Regions from separate parts of the Cupriavidus metallidurans CH34 genome, predicted to be linked through region 1. Evidence: predicted binding sites of a transcription regulator. Region 1 holds the regulator's gene; each other region holds the start of a gene.
The links. The regulator LexA, encoded in region 1, represses DNA repair genes until DNA is damaged. The targets are predictions, from matches to a motif close to ACTGTATNNNNATACAGT.
Positions count from the first base shown of each region.

Region 2: a site for LexA is predicted at 1,649-1,666, ahead of imuA (translesion DNA synthesis-associated protein ImuA). Genes of this name have one in related genera too.
Region 3: a site for LexA is predicted at 2,081-2,098, ahead of recA (recombinase RecA). Genes of this name have one in related genera too.
Region 4: a site for LexA is predicted at 1,877-1,894, ahead of RMET_RS03730 (PA0069 family radical SAM protein). Genes of this name have one in related genera too.

Region 1 is NC_007973.1:2,153,797-2,157,925, reverse strand. It holds gene RMET_RS09940 (bifunctional aspartate transaminase/aspartate 4-decarboxylase) at 1-1,060, opposite strand, end outside; gene RMET_RS09935 (hypothetical protein) at 1,329-1,601, shown strand; gene RMET_RS33945 (hypothetical protein) at 1,715-1,888, opposite strand; gene lexA (transcriptional repressor LexA) at 2,012-2,668, opposite strand; gene RMET_RS09925 (asparaginase) at 2,874-3,875, shown strand; gene rpsF (30S ribosomal protein S6) at 3,993-4,129, shown strand, end outside.
Region 2 is NC_007974.2:696,627-700,755, reverse strand. It holds gene RMET_RS21345 (Y-family DNA polymerase) at 1-775, opposite strand, end outside; gene imuA (translesion DNA synthesis-associated protein ImuA) at 666-1,595, opposite strand; gene RMET_RS21335 (helix-turn-helix domain-containing protein) at 1,819-2,154, shown strand; gene RMET_RS21330 (nitrogen fixation protein NifQ) at 2,213-2,845, opposite strand; gene RMET_RS21325 (DUF1579 domain-containing protein) at 2,940-3,437, opposite strand; gene RMET_RS21320 (DUF2880 domain-containing protein) at 3,586-3,960, opposite strand; gene RMET_RS21315 (efflux RND transporter permease subunit) at 4,062-4,129, opposite strand, start outside.
Region 3 is NC_007973.1:493,431-497,559, reverse strand. It holds gene recX (recombination regulator RecX) at 280-750, opposite strand; gene recA (recombinase RecA) at 867-1,928, opposite strand; gene RMET_RS02355 (response regulator) at 2,168-2,857, shown strand; gene RMET_RS02350 (sensor histidine kinase) at 2,879-4,129, shown strand, end outside.
Region 4 is NC_007973.1:819,360-823,488, reverse strand. It holds gene RMET_RS33925 (hypothetical protein) at 99-248, shown strand; gene RMET_RS03740 (NINE protein) at 333-824, shown strand; gene RMET_RS03735 (LysR family transcriptional regulator) at 857-1,789, shown strand; gene RMET_RS03730 (PA0069 family radical SAM protein) at 1,924-3,009, shown strand; gene RMET_RS03725 (winged helix-turn-helix transcriptional regulator) at 3,029-3,538, opposite strand; gene RMET_RS03720 (D-amino acid dehydrogenase) at 3,647-4,129, shown strand, end outside.

The sequences.
Region 1 (4,129 bases):
AATAGCGCTTGTTCAGATCCTTCTGAATATTCTTGGGGAGGTTCGCCAGTTGCTCGTCGAAAAGATTCGACTTGTGCGTGGCAATAACGCCGAGGCGCCAGCCGGTGGCGCCGAAGTACTTGGAGTACGAGTACACCAGGAGCGTGTTCTTGGGGCACATCGCAAACAGCGAGACGAAATTGTCGGCGAAGGTACCGTACACATCGTCCGTCAGGAGAATCAGATCTGGGCGTTCTTCAACGATGCTGGCGATGTATTTCAGGCTTTCATCGCTCATTTTTACGGAAGGCGGATTGCTGGGGTTCACCAGGAAAAACGCCTTAACCTTGGGATCTCGCAGCTTGTCGAGTTCCTTCTTCGGGTACTGCCATCCACCTGCGGGATCGGCATCGATCGAAACTTCTGTCAGGTGGTATTCGGCCAGTTCCGGAATTTCGATATACGGCGTGAAGATCGGCATTCCCAGTGCGATCGTGTCACCGGGATTGAGCAGATGATTGACCTTCAGCGAATTGAAGAGGTACGTCATCGCGGCGGTTCCGCCTTCTACTGCGTACAGGTCGAAATCGCCCAGGAACGGATGCGCGCCAATCATTTCCTTGCGGATGTACTGCTTGACGATCTTCTCGCTCAGTCGGAGCATCCGGTCGGGAACAGGATAGTTACAGGCCAGGATCCCTTCGCACATTTCGTACAGGAAATCACCGCCATCCAGACCAAGCTGGTCGCGCACATACGATACGGCGCCGGTCAGGAATTTGACGCCAGGAACGTCCTTGTGCACGCGGGCATAAAGGTCGAACCGCTCCTCGATACCTGCGCGTCGCGGAAAACCGCCGACACCTTCTGGCAAATACGAAAATGACCTTTCCGATTCGATCATGGCGAACTGGCCGAGCTGCCAGAAGCCATGTCGCGGGATGGTTGCCAGAAAATTCGGATTACCTCGGCCGGCATTTAGCATCAGGCGATTCGATACGCTTCCTGCCAACTTGATGAGTTCGTCCTTGAGTTCGAAAGGCGACAGGCTGGCGAGCCTTGACGTATCGTGCTTGGCCATCGTGCATCTCCTGAAGGTGCTGAGCGGTATAGGGGTGTGGGAGGGACGAAAGGCTTCAACCTTTCGTCATCGTCGGATCGAATGGGGCAAAACCATGCCGGGTTGGCGCTTTCCGCCACGATCGACGTTCTCGGTTGTTACCCTAGCCGGAGAGCGAGAAATTTTCATTGGCCCAAAGAACTACGAATGGCCAGGAAAATGCGCGACGTCGCGAAATCGGGCAAGTAATCTGTAAAGATCAGGAATTGCAGATGCTACGGAGGAGAGCATGACGCTCAGATTTCACGAACTCTCTCCCGATGTGCGGGAGGCTTTGGAGTCCATTTGCGCCAGGCACGGATTCGTCCCAGACGATTTCGAATTCGCGGTTGCGAACGTGCTCAATCCGGGGGAGAGCGCTGCGGATATGGTGACTGTCGAACGCGTGGTCGGCGGCCAGTTACAGAAATACAAAGGAGGCGCCGGTGGGGCTGCGACCTGGCTGGCTGCCTTTGAGGCAGACCTCGCCTCCGATTGGTTCGGTGCGCCGCTGGCCGATTGATGTCGAGTCAGATTGATGATGGTCGGGTCCCGATTAGCGTCGGGTCCCGGGTCCATCATCGCCGGTACATGCAATACGCTGCAGTGCATGGTGACAGCAGAGAACGGGCTGCCTCAGTCAAGAGTTTTCGAGGACGGTTCCGCAAGCTCGAGCATTCGGCAGATGGCGGCCATATTGCCGACCATGGTGCGGCGATGGGTGCCCTGGTAGACGCGAACGCCCTTGATCTGGCGGAAGGGGACCGGCTTGACCGGACGGCGGGATGCGACGGATTCGGATTGCAGCATGGCAACACCTCGTAATTTGCGTTCAGCAGAAGTCCGCACCCGTCGTCCGTAAAGGACGGGGCGGCGTTGGCAAAGCAAAAGCGGGTGACCGGGGCAGGTGGCCAGCTGCCTGGGTCCGGAGAGTCAGAAGCCTGAAGATCTGATCAGGCCAACTGCGATACCCTCCAGGGAGAACTCGTCACGTCCTGCATGCAGGACGATGTTCTGGAAGTCAGGGTTTTCGGCGATCAACTCGATCGTGTCGCCGCGTTTCTTCAAGCGTTTGACGGTGACGTCATCGCCCAGGCGGGCGACGACAACCTTGCCGTTCGCGGCTTCGCTGGCTTTCTTCACGGCAAGCAGGTCGCCATCCAGAATGCCCGCGTCGCGCATGCTCAGGCCGCGAACGCGGAGTAGATAGTCGGGGCGCTCGTCAAAGACAGAGGCATCGACTTGATACTGCCGGTCGATATGCTCGGCAGCCAGGATCGGGCTGCCAGCTGCGACGCGACCGACTAATGGCAATGTCAATTGCAGCACGCCCGGCATCGGTAACGAAAACTGATCGGGTCGTTCAGAGTCGCTGCGCGTCACCTTCAGGCGAATGCCTCGCGACGCTCCCGGTGTCAACTCGATCACACCCTTGCGCGCCAGAGCCCGCAGGTGTTCCTCGGCCGAATTGGGGGAGGAGAAGCCGAATTCGGCGGCGATCTCGGCACGAGTGGGCGGAAAGCCCGTGTTGCGGATCGTGTCGCGGATCAGGTCGAAAATCTGCTGCTGCCGGGGTGTCAGGGTCGCCATGGGTCGCAGGTCTTGTGCCGAAGCACTGTATGTTTAAACAGTATGCTGTGATTTTATACAGTATCGGGTGAAGTGCAAGCACATTTTGCGCAGCCGGCTCAACACGAGTAGTTCTGTGGGGTGAGGCCCACGGGTTTGTCACGGGTTCGGCCAGGCGTTCGCGCAGTTACAATCGGCCCGCCTACAAGCTCCGTCAACCCCGTCCATGTCCGTACTCCTGCCTCGTATCGTTGTGCTCGCGACTGGTGGCACCATCGCCGGTTCGTCCGCAAATCCTGCCAGTAGCGCGCACTATCAGGCTGCGACAGTGCCCGTATCGCAACTTGTACAGGCAGTGCCCGCGCTGGCCGATGTGGCGCGAGTCGAGGCGGAGCAGGTGGCGCAGGTGGACAGCAAGGACATGATGTTCGATCTCTGGCGGATGCTTGCCGCGCGAATCGGGTATTGGTCCGCGCAGGACGATGTCGCCGGGATCGTGATCACACATGGCACTGACACGCTGGAAGAGACGGCGATGTTCCTGCATCTGACACAGGCTTGCCCGTTGCCTGTCGTGATGACGGCGGCCATGCGCCCATCGACGTCGCTTTCCGCTGACGGGCCGCTGAACCTGCTCGATGCGGTGCGCGTGGCGGCAAGCCCGGTGGCAGTTGGCAAAGGTGCGCTCGTGGTGCTGAATCAGCAGATTCATGCCGCGCGTGATGTCGTCAAGGCGCATACGTCGGCTGTCGATGCTTTCCATTCGCCAGTTGCCGGTCCGCTGGGTTTTGTGCAGGACACCTATGTCCATTTCTCGCGCACCCCGGGTCCTGATCAGGCGCCGCGCTTGCCGGTGCCCGCTGCATGGCCGTTGGTGGAGATCGTCGCCAGCTACGCGCAGCCGGGGAGGGTGGGTATCGATGCGATGGTGGCCGCCGGCGTGCTCGGGTTTGTCGTGGCCGCGGCCGGCAACGGTTCCGTGCACGAAACGCTGACGGCCGCGCTGGTCGATGCTGCGGCATGTGGCGTTGCGGTGGCTCGAAGCTCGCGTACCGGTGCTGGTCATGTGGCAATCCCCGCACCGCCGCGACCGGCAGGTGGCGTATTTGTCTCGGCGGGCGACCTCAATCCCTACAAAGCGCGCGTGCTGCTGCTGCTGGCGTTGGCCGGCGACCCTTCGCTGGGGCGCGATGCGGCCCGGCTTCAGGCGCTCTTCGAGCGGTACTGAGACAGGCCGGGTGCCGAATCCTTGCGGGAAGGCCCCTTTCCGGGCTATACTCGCGGGCTACTCAACCTTGCCGCACCGGACGTGACGCCCGGGTGGCTCATCCCAAAAGGAGCGTCAATGCGTCATTACGAAATCGTATTTATCGTCCATCCGGACCAGAGCGAACAAGTGCCGGCGATGATCGAGCGTTACAAGCAGCTCGTCACGTCGCAAAACGGCCAGATTCACCGCGTGGAAGACTGGGGCCGTCGTCA
Region 2 (4,129 bases), on a different replicon from region 1:
CCGCGCGCGGCAACCGGCGCACCTGCCCCAGCGTGCGGCAACCAATGCCTTCGAGCCATTCGGGATCGGCCAGCGTGTGCAGGCATTCCACGGGCAGGCGGTCGAGCAGGCGCGTCATGCGGGCGGCACGCACCGCGCGGCGCGCGGGCCGGACAATGCCGCGCGACGTCTTGCGTAACGGCTGACGCGCCAGCCACGCGGCGCCCTGTGCCGTGGTACCGCTACCGATCTGCGCAAACGTGCCCAGTTGCCGCACACGCGCGCGAATCGCCCGGCACAACGCGCGATGGCCGCCGAACAGCCGCAGGCTGGCCGTGACATCGAGCATCACCGTGGCCGCTTCGGGTTCGGCGTCGATCGCCACGGCCGGCGTGAAATGCAGCAACGCCAAAGCGGCCGAGGTCATCAATGCGGACTCCGCCGCCAGATCGCGATCGAGCTGCACCACATCGGCCGACAGCGCCTGCACGCCGCCGCGCCGCATTCCATAGCGCACGCCCAGCGCCACGGCCGGGCCATTGGCCAGCACCACGCGCTCGTGCTCGATCACCGCCACCGGCAGCGCCTGATGCAGCGTTCCGGTATGGGGTGCGGGCCGGGGATCGACGGACGTACTGGCGGACGCATGGGCAGACGTAGCGGCGGGCATACCGGCATCGACCGGCTCAGGCCAGCTCGGCTGCAGCGCGTCCAGCGGCAGGCGCGGCAGGTGCACCGCGATCCAGTACGCCGGGATGGCTGGCGCTGCCGCGGATGTCGGAGATATCGGGAACATGATGATCGGCTCCTGCCGGAGTTGCTGGAACGACCAGAGCGACCGGCGTGGGCACCGCGGGTACACCCGCGCGCCGCGGCACATGAAGCATGCCTTCCAGCGGCAACAGCAGCGGCGTGTCGCGTGCCGGGCCGCGCCGCTTGTGAAAAACGATGGATAGCAGATTGCCGGGCAACGGCGATAACGCCAGCCGCAGCATGGCCGGCGACGATTCGTGCAGCACGCGGATCGGCCGCAGCACCCACACCACGGTATCGCCGGCCTGCGCCAGCACCTGCAGACGCCGCAGCGCCTCTGGCCGCGCCGCCGGGAGCCAGACCAGCACCGCGCCGAACGCCTGGCTGCGCAACATCTGCTCGGCCGCCCACGCCATGTCGGCGCGGCGCGATGCCACGCTCGCACCAGCCTGTGGACGTACCCAGTAAAGCTGACGCGCGGGCAGGCCACCGTCGGCCAGTCCTGCCGCCAGCCCTGCCGCATTGGGCAGGTACGGGGGATCGACAAAACCGATGCAGCGCCCCGCCGCGGCCAGCGCACGCAACGCCGGCATCAGCAGACGCAATTCGCCCGCGCCACCCTGGGCCAGCAGCAACTCGGTCACGGCGCCAACAGGCCAGCCGCCGCCCGGCAGTTCGGCCGTCAGGGCATCGTACCCGGTCGGGCACACGGGCAAGCGTCCGGCGCGGCCGAGCTGACCCGCGCGCCACAGCCCGGGGTAGCGGTGCTCGAGTTCGCTCACCGATGCACGGGGCGCGGAGGAGGAGGAAGCCGCATGGCCCGCCACGACTGTCGGCGGCGTGACATGCGATGACACGGTCATGATGTGGATGAAGAGGCGCAATCGACTGGCGCTGCCCTCGTATTTTTACGAATACTGTATGTTTATACAGTATCGAGACCGATGCAAGCCTGCAGCACGAATGTGGCGCGTTCACCGCCTGGAATGTGCGCTTGTCAGCGAACTGCCACGGATTCCCGGCACGAATGCAAACAAATGTCATGCACGATTGTGCAGTCCGGGGCAGGTACGCAAAATGCGCGACATGAAACAACGGAATACGCGCGATTGCGTGCATCTGCTGATCGATGGTCTCAAGCGTCAAGGTCCGCTGCGCCGTGACGTGATGGCCGACGCGTGTGGTCTTACCCCCGAGGAAACCACGCGCGCGCTAAAGGCCGCGCGCCAGATGAACGTGGTCGATCACGTGCCCTACGGTCCCGGCACGTTGCCCGGCGCCATCTTCTACCAGCTCACGGGCCGGCAGCTCCCGCCCGCCCGCAAGAGCACGCGCGTGCCGCGCGCGCCCGACGACCGCTTCCAGCCGCTGCTGGAGGCCTGGTGGAGCAGCAACGAACTCGATCGCGTCGATCGCGCATAACCACGCTCATACGCTCGCCCGCCTGCACCGGGGAGGCTGGGGAGACTTCCATCGGGAATCAGGAGCGGGGCTGTCTCACGATGACCGATTCGATGACCGATTCGATGGCTGATTCGATGGCTGATTCGGCGCCGTGACAGGCCGCGTAATGGTCGCAGCCCTCGCACGAGGGCTCAGGGCAAGGATGAATATCGAGCCGCTCGCAGACGCGGTGATAGAAGAACTTCTTCCATTTCATGTCCGTGGTATTGGCCGCGAAGACCGGCCAGAAGACCTGCCGCAGCAACGCGGACACATCGTCGCGCCCGGACAGGCCCATGTCCTGCCACAAGTGCGTATGGCCGAAGCAGCCGCAGGCCAGCGCGTGCGCGGCCCAATGCACCAGCGGCACCAGCGTCCCTGCCGCGCCCGGCGTGCAGCCGTCCTCGAGCATCTCCACCAGATCGGCGAATTCGCACGGCAGGCTGTCCGGCGCCTGTGGCGGAACATCGGGCGCCCACCCCGCCTGCGCGGCCCCGGGAAAGCAGTGATCCAGCATGTGCCGGAACGCGTCCGGCGGCAGGCCGAGCCATTGCGCGAAGCGCGGCAGGCGCCCCGCGCAGGCGGACTCCAGTACCCCGGCCAACGCCCGTGTAACGGGATCGCCGGGTTGGGCGGCAAAGGCATCCAGCAACAGCAGTGAGCGGTTCATCGTGGCAACAATGCGGCAGCACGCCCGCGGAATGGCGGGCGTCGCATCGCAATATAACCACGTATATAACGCCAGTCAAACCGCGAACGGCGCCCTACTTCTCGCGACGATAGCGAGCCTGCACGATCTGCATCCACTCGCCGTTGTCGGCCTGCATGAACGACGTCAGCGTGCGGTGATCGTCGTCAACCATGGCCACAACGTCGCGGTACTTCGCCGTTTTTCCCTCGATCACATTGCCATCCGGGCCGAACGCCGGGCCATCGGCACGCAGCGTGAGCGTACGGCCATCGGCCTCGAGATCGCCTTCGTAGACCCACATGTGGGTCATCATCGAACCGATGAACGTGCCGACAAAATGCTTGCGAACGGGGTCGTAGCCGAGCGTCATGATCGTGACCGCCGACCCACATCCCGGAAACTCGCCCTCCGCACGCGCCTGCACCCAGACGTCGCCCACCTGGCTGACCTGCTCGGGGATCTTCCATTTTTCAGGCGGTGCCTCGGGGCCCATCTGGGCCTCGCCCTCGCCTACCCACCTGCCGACGAGCTTTTGTAGCCAGCGGTGTTCGTTGGTCGCTTCGATCTTCATGCAAACGCCTCCTTGTGAGTTGCGCCGCTATTTGTGTACGACGTACACAAGAGGTTAGAAGACGAGGTCGTCGATGTCCAACAAAAACCCCCAAGATGACAAAAATGTCATCGAGCGGGTTTCCGGTGTGGCAGGGTCAGCGCGGAAATTACTGGGGCAAACGCACCTTCGGCACGATGAACTGGTTACCGGGGGCGCGCATCACATCGCACTGCGCCTCGCCCTTGCGGGCCTGTCCTGACTTGTCCACGTACTCGATGCTGCCGACCACGCTGTAGACGTCTTCGGCCACGCGGCGAGTGGTGCCGCGCACCCAGCGAAACTGGTCGGGATTCGGCAACGCGGCCTTCACCGCGTTCATGCAGGCACCGGGTGCCTCGGGCGCTTCGGGCTTGCCGCCGCGCTGGCCCAGTTCGACGTTGACGGGCGCGTCGGCCGAGGATGCGGCAGGCGCCGCCATCGCGGTCACCGGCAGCGCGATCAATGCAAGCGCCGTCAACACGCGGCGCGCTTGGATCGTCATGGTATGCACTCCAAACAAAAAAGGCCGGCACGCGCGTTGCATGCCGGCCGGTTGCCATTGTACTGGCGTACTGGCGTACGGATCGAATGTTCCGGGTCGCGTTACACCGACATGTCGCGCGGCTCCGGCTTGCGGTCATCGAACCAGCGGTACAGCGTGGGCACCATGA
Region 3 (4,129 bases), 1.7 Mb from region 1:
AACGGCTTGGTCCATGGGTAAGACCACCATGGACGGCCATTTGGGCCGCTGAACTCGTGGAGTTTAACATGCCGCGCTGCTTTGACCGGATACATCCTGCGCAACGAACTGTCCGCACGCAATTGTTGCAGCGACGATCCCGGCAAACCCAACCTGCGCAACGCCTGGCCGGTGTCCGCGTGACCCCTCGCTGCGATGCATCAGTGGTACGACGACTACGCCGACTTCTCACGAATACCCCTCATGCGTACACAGGTATGCGGCTGCCCGCATACCTCGTCATTCCCCCAAGTCGTCCATGCCTTCGTCCTCGGCCCCGCGGATGATCTTGCCCACCACCGATCGGGAAAATCCGCGCGCCATCATGAACCGGATTTGCTTGGCGCGGGCCTCCGGCGAGTCCGGCGGAACACCGAAACGCTTGCGCCAAACTTCGCGTGCGCGATCCAGCTCGGAATCGCGCAGGCGGTCCTGCAGATCGCGTAGCTGATCATTGCCGAGTTGGTGCGTCTTGGCTTCCTGCAGTACACGCGCCGCGCCGTAACGACTGGCCCGGCGGTGAACAAGGCTATCGACGAACCGCTCATTGGACAGCCAGTTGTCGCGTTCGAGCACATCGAGCAGAGCCTCCACCTCCTCGGCCGACTCGGCATGAGGCGCCAGCTTGCGCGCGAGTTCGGCCCGGCTGTGCTCCCGACGGGAAAGGTAGCCGACGGCACGGGCTTTCAGTGAGAGGGGGGGACGGGGCATTCGGCTGATAACGAGGAAGCCGGCAGTCGGCGCTGCGCGATACGGGAAACCGGGGTGAAAACAAAAAAGCCGCCGCACAAGTATGCGACGGCTTTCGTCAAGCAGCGACGTCAGGCTCAGCCTTCGACCTCTGCTGGCGCGCCCGCCACGGTGTTCAGCGGCGCCACGCCCAGCGCCAGACGCACCTTGTTCTCGATCTCGTCGGCGATGTCCGGGTTCTCGCGCAGATACTCGCGTGCGTTGTCCTTGCCCTGGCCGATCTTCTCGCCGTTGTAGCTGTACCAGGCGCCGGCCTTCTCAACGATCTTGGCGTCCACGCCCAGGTCGATGATTTCACCCTGGCGCGAGATGCCCTGGCCATAGAGGATGTCGAAGAACGCCTCGCGGAACGGAGGTGACACCTTGTTCTTGACCACCTTGACCTTGGTCTCGTTGCCGACGACTTCGTCGCCCTTCTTGATCGAGCCGATACGGCGGATGTCCAGGCGCACCGAGGCGTAGAACTTCAGCGCGTTACCGCCGGTGGTGGTTTCGGGAGAACCAAACATCACACCGATCTTCATACGGATCTGGTTGATGAAGATCACCAGGCAGTTCGTGCGCTTGATCGTGCCGGTCAGCTTGCGCAGCGCCTGGCTCATCAGGCGGGCCTGCAGGCCGGGCAGCGAATCGCCCATTTCGCCCTCGATTTCTGCCTTTGGCACCAGAGCGGCCACCGAGTCGATCACGATCAGGTCGATCGAACCCGAGCGCACCAGCGCGTCGGTGATTTCCAGGGCCTGCTCGCCGGTATCGGGCTGGGAGATCAGCAGATTGCCGACGTCCACGCCGAGCTTGCCAGCATATTGGACATCCAGGGCGTGCTCGGCGTCGATGAACGCGCAGGTGCCGCCCAGCTTCTGCATTTCGGCCACCACCTGCAGCGTCAGCGTGGTCTTGCCGGACGATTCCGGACCGTAGATCTCGACCACGCGGCCGCGCGGCAGGCCACCCACGCCCAGCGCGATGTCCAGCCCCAGCGAGCCGGTGGACACTACCTGGATGTCCTGTTCGATTTCGCCATCGCCCAGGCGCATGATCGAGCCCTTGCCAAACTGCTTCTCAATCTGGGAGAGCGCGGCGGCAAGCGCCTTCTGCTTCTCAGCGCTCACGCCGGCGCCGGCCTTCTTGTCGTCCATGGTCGTCCTTCAGTCAATGGTGTATAAATAGGCCGCATACGGCGCGACGCCCTGAACCCAAAGCCCTTTTCCGGGATGGATTCTCCAGGCCACGACGCCCAACCCGGCATGGTGCGATCACCTTTCATGGTAGCTCGCCCGGAATGTCGGGTACTGTATAAAAAAACAGTATGCTTGGCAAGCCCCACCGGCACCGCGGCCGGCGGCCGGCTGTGGCCGGCCACGAGGTGGAGACAATCATGCGGATTCTTATCGCCGAAGATGACGATGTGCTGGCAGACGGGCTGACGCGCTCGCTGCGCCAGTCCGGCTATGCCGTCGATCACGTTGCGAATGGCGTGGAAGCCGATTCGGCCCTGTCCACACAGTCGTTCGACCTGCTGATCCTCGATCTCGGCCTGCCCCGCATGTCGGGGCTCGAGGTACTCAAGCGGCTGCGCGCGCGCAGCGCCATGGTGCCCGTGCTGATTCTGACTGCAGCCGACAGCGTCGACGAACGCGTGAAGGGGCTGGACCTCGGCGCCGACGACTACATGGCCAAGCCGTTCGCGCTGTCCGAACTCGAGGCCCGGGTGCGCGCGCTGGTGCGCCGTGGCGCGGGCGGTGGCGCCACGCTGATGCGCCACGGGCCGCTCGCGTTCGATCAGGTCGGCCGCATCGCCTATCTCAATGAACAGATGCTGGATCTCTCCGCGCGAGAGGTCGGTCTGCTCGAAATCCTGCTCACGCGCAGCGGGCGGCTCGTATCGAAGGAGCAGCTCGTCGATCACCTGTGCGAATGGGGCGAGGAAGTCAGCAATAACGCAATCGAGGTGTATGTACACCGCCTGCGCAAAAAGATCGAGGTTGGCGGCATCCGCATCGCCACGGTGCGCGGGCTGGGCTACTGCCTCGAGAAATACCAGCCGGCCGTGGCCGCGCATGGCTGACACCACGGGGGCTGATCGCGCATGAGCCTGCTGCGACTGCCGTGGCGACGCCGTTCCGCCGCGGGCCCCGCACGCGCGACGGACCCCACCCGGCCCACGCTGGCCGATGCCGCGGCCGAAGACCAGGCGCTGGCCGACGCCCTGCCACACCTCGAGGAAACCTCGGCGCACCCTGCGCCCCGCTCGCTGTTTGGCGAGATTCTCGACTGGATGCTGGCACCGCTTCTGCTGCTCTGGCCGATGAGCATCGCCGTCACATACCTCGTCGCCAAGTCGATTGCAAACGGGCCGTTCGACCGCGCGCTCGAAGCAAGCGCCATCGTGCTGTCGCAGCAGGTGCGCGAGGTCAACGGCCGCGTCACGCTGCAGCTTCCACTGTCCGCGCGGGAAATCCTGCGCGCCGACGAGACCGACAATATCTACTACCAGGTGGTAGGCAAGCACGGCGAGTACGTGGCCGGCGATCACGACCTGCCGCTTCCGTCCGAGGACGAAGAGGGACATGCCGGGCTGGTATCGCTGCGCGACGATCGCGTGGCCGGCAACGATGTGCGTGTCGCCTATACCTACGTTGAACTGAAAAACATCAGCGGCGCCCAGCCCGTGCTGGTGCAGGTGGCCGAGACGCTGGACAAGCGCGCGCGGCTGGCCAATGAAATCATCAAGGGCGTCATCCTGCCGCAGTTCGTGATCCTGCCGCTCGCGGTGGTGCTGGTGTGGTTTGGCCTCACGCGCGGGCTGGCACCGCTGACCGCGATCCAGCAGCGCATCCGTGCGCGCAATCCCGGCGACACGAGCCCGATCGACGAGCGCGCGGCGCCGCAGGAAATCACGCCGCTGGTAGCATCGTTCAACGACTTGCTGTCGCAACTCGAGCAGTCGGTGCAGACACAGAAACGCTTCATTGCCGATGCCGCACACCAGATGAAGACACCGCTCGCGGGTCTGCGTATGCAGGCGGAACTGGCCCAGCGAGAGCAATCACCGGAGGAACTGCATCGGTCGCTGGCGCAGATCGCCGGCAGCTCCAAGCGCACCGCGCATCTGGTCACCCAGTTGCTGTCGCTGGCACGCATGGAGAATCTGGCAGGGGTAGGCGGCATGACGCCGGTGAACCTGACCGCCCTGGCGCGCGACGTGGTCAAGGATCTGCTGCCCCAGGCATGGGCGCGGCAGATCGACCTTGGCCTGGAAGGCGACGAGCATCCCGTGATGGTCACGGGCAATCGCGTGATGCTGACGGAGATGCTCAACAACCTCGTCGACAACGCC
Region 4 (4,129 bases), 1.3 Mb from region 1:
GCAGACGGCAACCGACCTGACCTGCCTCTGCCCGGTACCCACTGATCGACACCAAGGTCGGGCGCAGCCTCCACAAGACATCCTTGTCGAGGTTCATCATGTCCCCGCTTTTTTCGGACCTGGCCCGGCACGCGGGCCATTTGTCATTGTCAGTGCTGTTCATGCTGCTGCTGACGCTCGTGTTGTACAGCGAAACACATATCTCCGTGCTGGTATCCGGCGCCCTGACCTCCGTCTGGCCGTTCTGACCGCCGGGGTATCGGTCCGGGCCCGGCGTACAATGTGCGACCACTGCCCGCCATGACGCCCATACCGTCTTCGTCCCCATACCGATGCCAGCAGCCAGCCAAGCCTCCGCCATTGCCACTGAAGCCCGCAACACACGCGGCAAATCGAAACTGGCCACCGTTGCGCTGGCCTTCCTGCTCGGCAGCCTTGGGGCGCATCGTTTCTATCTGAAAGGACTGGGCGACAAGTTCGGCTGGGTCCACCTGCTTTGCACCGTAGCCGGCGTGCTCGGCATCGCCTCGCTGACCCTCGGCACCGGCAATACCGCACTGAACTGGGTCTTCGCGGTGGCCGGCGGCGCGTCCCTTATCAGCGCCTTCCTGACGGCCATCGTGTTCGGGCTGCGCCCCGACGACAAGTGGGATGCGCAATACAACCCTCATGGCCAGCCCACGCGCTCGGGCTGGCCCGTGGTCATCCTGATCATTTTTTCGCTGATGATCGGCACCGGCCTGCTGATGGCAGGACTTGCCATCAGCTTCCAGACGTTCTTCGAATCGCAAGTCGAGGCAGCCAAGGCGCTCTCGCAGGAATAGCCGAAGGCCTGGCCCCACTTTACGCGCCGACGATGCCTTTCGACCTGACCGATATCGCGGTCTTCGTGCGCGCGGCGGCGCTCGGCAATCTGTCGGCTGCCGCACGCGATCTGGGACTGTCGACATCGACCGCCAGCGCCCGGCTCCAGCGACTGGAGGATCGGCTAGGCACCCGCCTGCTACATCGCACAACGCGCCGCCTTTCGCTCACCGGAGATGGTGAGCGGTTCCTGACCCACGCCGAGCCATTGCTGGCCGCATCGGAAGTGGCCGCGCAATCCGTGGGCCGAGGCGCGGAGGTGCCGCACGGTCCGTTGCGTGTCACGGCGCCTGCCTCGTTCGGACGCCAGCATGTCTCGCCGGCGATCCCCGCCTTCCTGGCCACCTACCCCGGCATCACACTGGATCTGCGCCTGAGCGACCAGATCGTCGGCCTCGTCGATAGTGGCATTGATGTCGCGCTCCGCATGGGCGCGCTCCCCGATTCCTCGCTGGTCGCCAGGCCACTCGCGCCCAGTCATCGTGTGATCTGCGCATCGCCGGAATACCTCGCGCGGCACGGCTCCCCACGGCACCCGGAAGACCTGCGCAATCACAACTGCCTGGTCCTTGGCGATCAATCGACCTGGCGTTTTGATACCCCGGTCGGCGAAAGCGCGGTGAGCGTGCGGGGCACGCTACGCGCCGATAACGGCGAGGTGATTCGCGACGCGATCGTCGCGGGCGTGGGCATCGCGCTGAAGTCGACCTGGGATGTGGCGCCATACCTGCGCCGCGGCGAGTTGGTCACCGTGCTCGATGAATACCCGGTATTGCCGGTCGTCTCGATCTGGGCGGTCTATCCGAGCCGGCATCTGGTTCCCGCCAAGACACACGCCTTTGTCGACTTCTTTGCCAACTGGTTCGGCTCCCCGCCCTACTGGGATCGCGACGACGCGCCTCCCTTGGCCACACGTACCGTCTGACCAGATCTGAAGCCCACCGGAGGTTCAATCCCCAGGGCGCGCATTCCATCAGGGCGCTGATCAGGGCACTGGTATCTCGCCAGCAATACTGTATATTTATACAGTATTGGAGATTGTACGAGTCAAGAGCCCCCATGACGTCACTACCCGATGGCTTCCGCAAGGGAAGAGGCGCGCTGTCGAACACGGAATCGCGTTTCGACAGCCTGTCCCGAGAGGCGGATGCGGCCATGCTTGCCGATCTGGAGGCCTTGCACGGCGAGTCTCCCGCGCCACGGACGACGATCGCGATCGAGCCGGCAAGGACGATCATCTCGCGCAACCAGTCGCCCGATGTTCCGTTCGACCAGTCGATCAACATGTACCGGGGTTGCGAGCACGGATGCTCGTACTGTTTTGCGCGACCGAATCATGCCTACCTGGGCCTGTCGCCTGGTCTCGACTTCGAGACAAAGCTGTTCGCCAAGCCAAATGCCGCTACGCTGCTCGAGCAGGAACTCCGCAAGAAACACTACAAGCCGAGCGTCATCGCGCTCGGCACCAACACCGATCCGTACCAGCCGATCGAGCGGAAATTCCAGCTCACGCGCGGCATTCTGGAGGTGCTGGAACGCTTCCAGCACCCGGTGGCCATCACGACCAAATCGTTTCTGGTGTCGCGAGATATCGACATCCTTGCCCGTATGGCCCGGAATGGGCTGGCGCGCGTATTCATGTCCGTCACGACGCTCGATGCCGATATCGCCAGAAAGATGGAGCCGCGCGCCAGCACACCAGCCAAACGGATCGAAGGCATCCGGTTGCTGGCCGAAGCCGGCGTGCCGGCCGGGGTGCTCTTTGCCCCGGTGATACCGGCGCTGACCGACTACGACCTGGAAAACGTGCTGAAGGCCTGCAGCGAAGTTGGGGCAACGTCGGCCGGCTTCGTCATGCTGCGCCTGCCGCTAGAGGTTCACGGCATCTTCATCGAATGGCTGGAGGAGCATTTCCCCGGCCGCAAGCAGCATGTGCTGAGCATCATCGAGAACATGCGCAACGGGAAGCACAACGACGCGACATTCACGAGCCGGATGCGCGGGACGGGCATTTTTGCCGAGCTGGTCCGCAAGCGTTTCGAGATCGCATGCCGGAGGCTTGGGCTCAATCAAGAGCGCCACCCGCTGCGCACCGATCTGTTCCGCGTGCCGCCCGAGGATTCGCCGCAGGGCAGCCTTTTCTGAGCCAGCAGGCCAGGAGCCGTCAGCCTGGTTGGCTGCGCTCCTTCTCGTCCACCGCGATCGCCAGCGTCTCCTTGATCTCTTCCATTACCACGTAGCTTTTCGACTGCGCCGCGCCCGGCAGTTGCAGCAGGATGTCGCCGAGCAGCCGGCGATACTCGCCGATCTCGCGGATGCGCGCCTTGATCAGGTAATCGAAATCGCCCGATACCAGGTGGCACTCGAGCACCTCGGGGATCCGCAGCACCTCGCGCCGGAACTGCTCGAACATGTTGCCCGACTTATTCCCAAGAGAGATCTCTACGAAGACCAGCAGCGCGCTGCCGAGCAGCGTCGGGTTCAGCCGCGCGTAGTACCCCATGATGACCCCGTCGCGTTCGAGCCGCTTCACGCGCTCGATGCACGGCGTGATGGTCAGCCCGACGGCCTCCGCCAGCTCCTTCATCGAAATCCGGCCATCGGCCTGCAGGACCCCCAGAATCTTCCGGTCCAGCCGATCCAGCGCACGTACCGGCTGACGACTCGTTCTCATGATTTTTTCCTGTTTTGCAGAGAAATTCGGTAACTATGACTGCCTTGAAGTCAATAGTATAGAAGCGAATTCTCCCACACATCCATTCCGCAGTAGAGAGCCCCCAACATGCGCGTTCTAATTCTTGGCAGTGGCGTTATTGGCGTCACCAGTGCGTGGTATCTGGCCCGCGCCGGTCACGAAGTGATCGTGGTAGACCGCGAAGGCGGCCCCGCTCTTGGCACCAGCTTTGCCAACGCCGGCCAGATCTCTCCGGGCTATGCGTCGCCGTGGGCAGCACCCGGCGTTCCGCTCAAGGCGATCAAGTGGATGTTCCAGGAGCACGCGCCGCTCACGATCAAACCCGACGGCACGCTGTTCCAGCTTCAGTGGATGTGGCAGATGCTGCAGAACTGCACAGCCGACCGCTACGCGGTGAACAAGGAGCGCATGGTGCGTCTGGCCGAGTACAGCCGGGACTGTATCCGCGCGCTGCGCGCGGATACCGGCATCAGCTATGAAGGCCGCCAGCAAGGCACGCTCCAGGTGTTCCGCACCGACGCGCAATTGGAAGCCGCGTCGCGCGACATCGCCGTACTCGAGGAAGCCGGC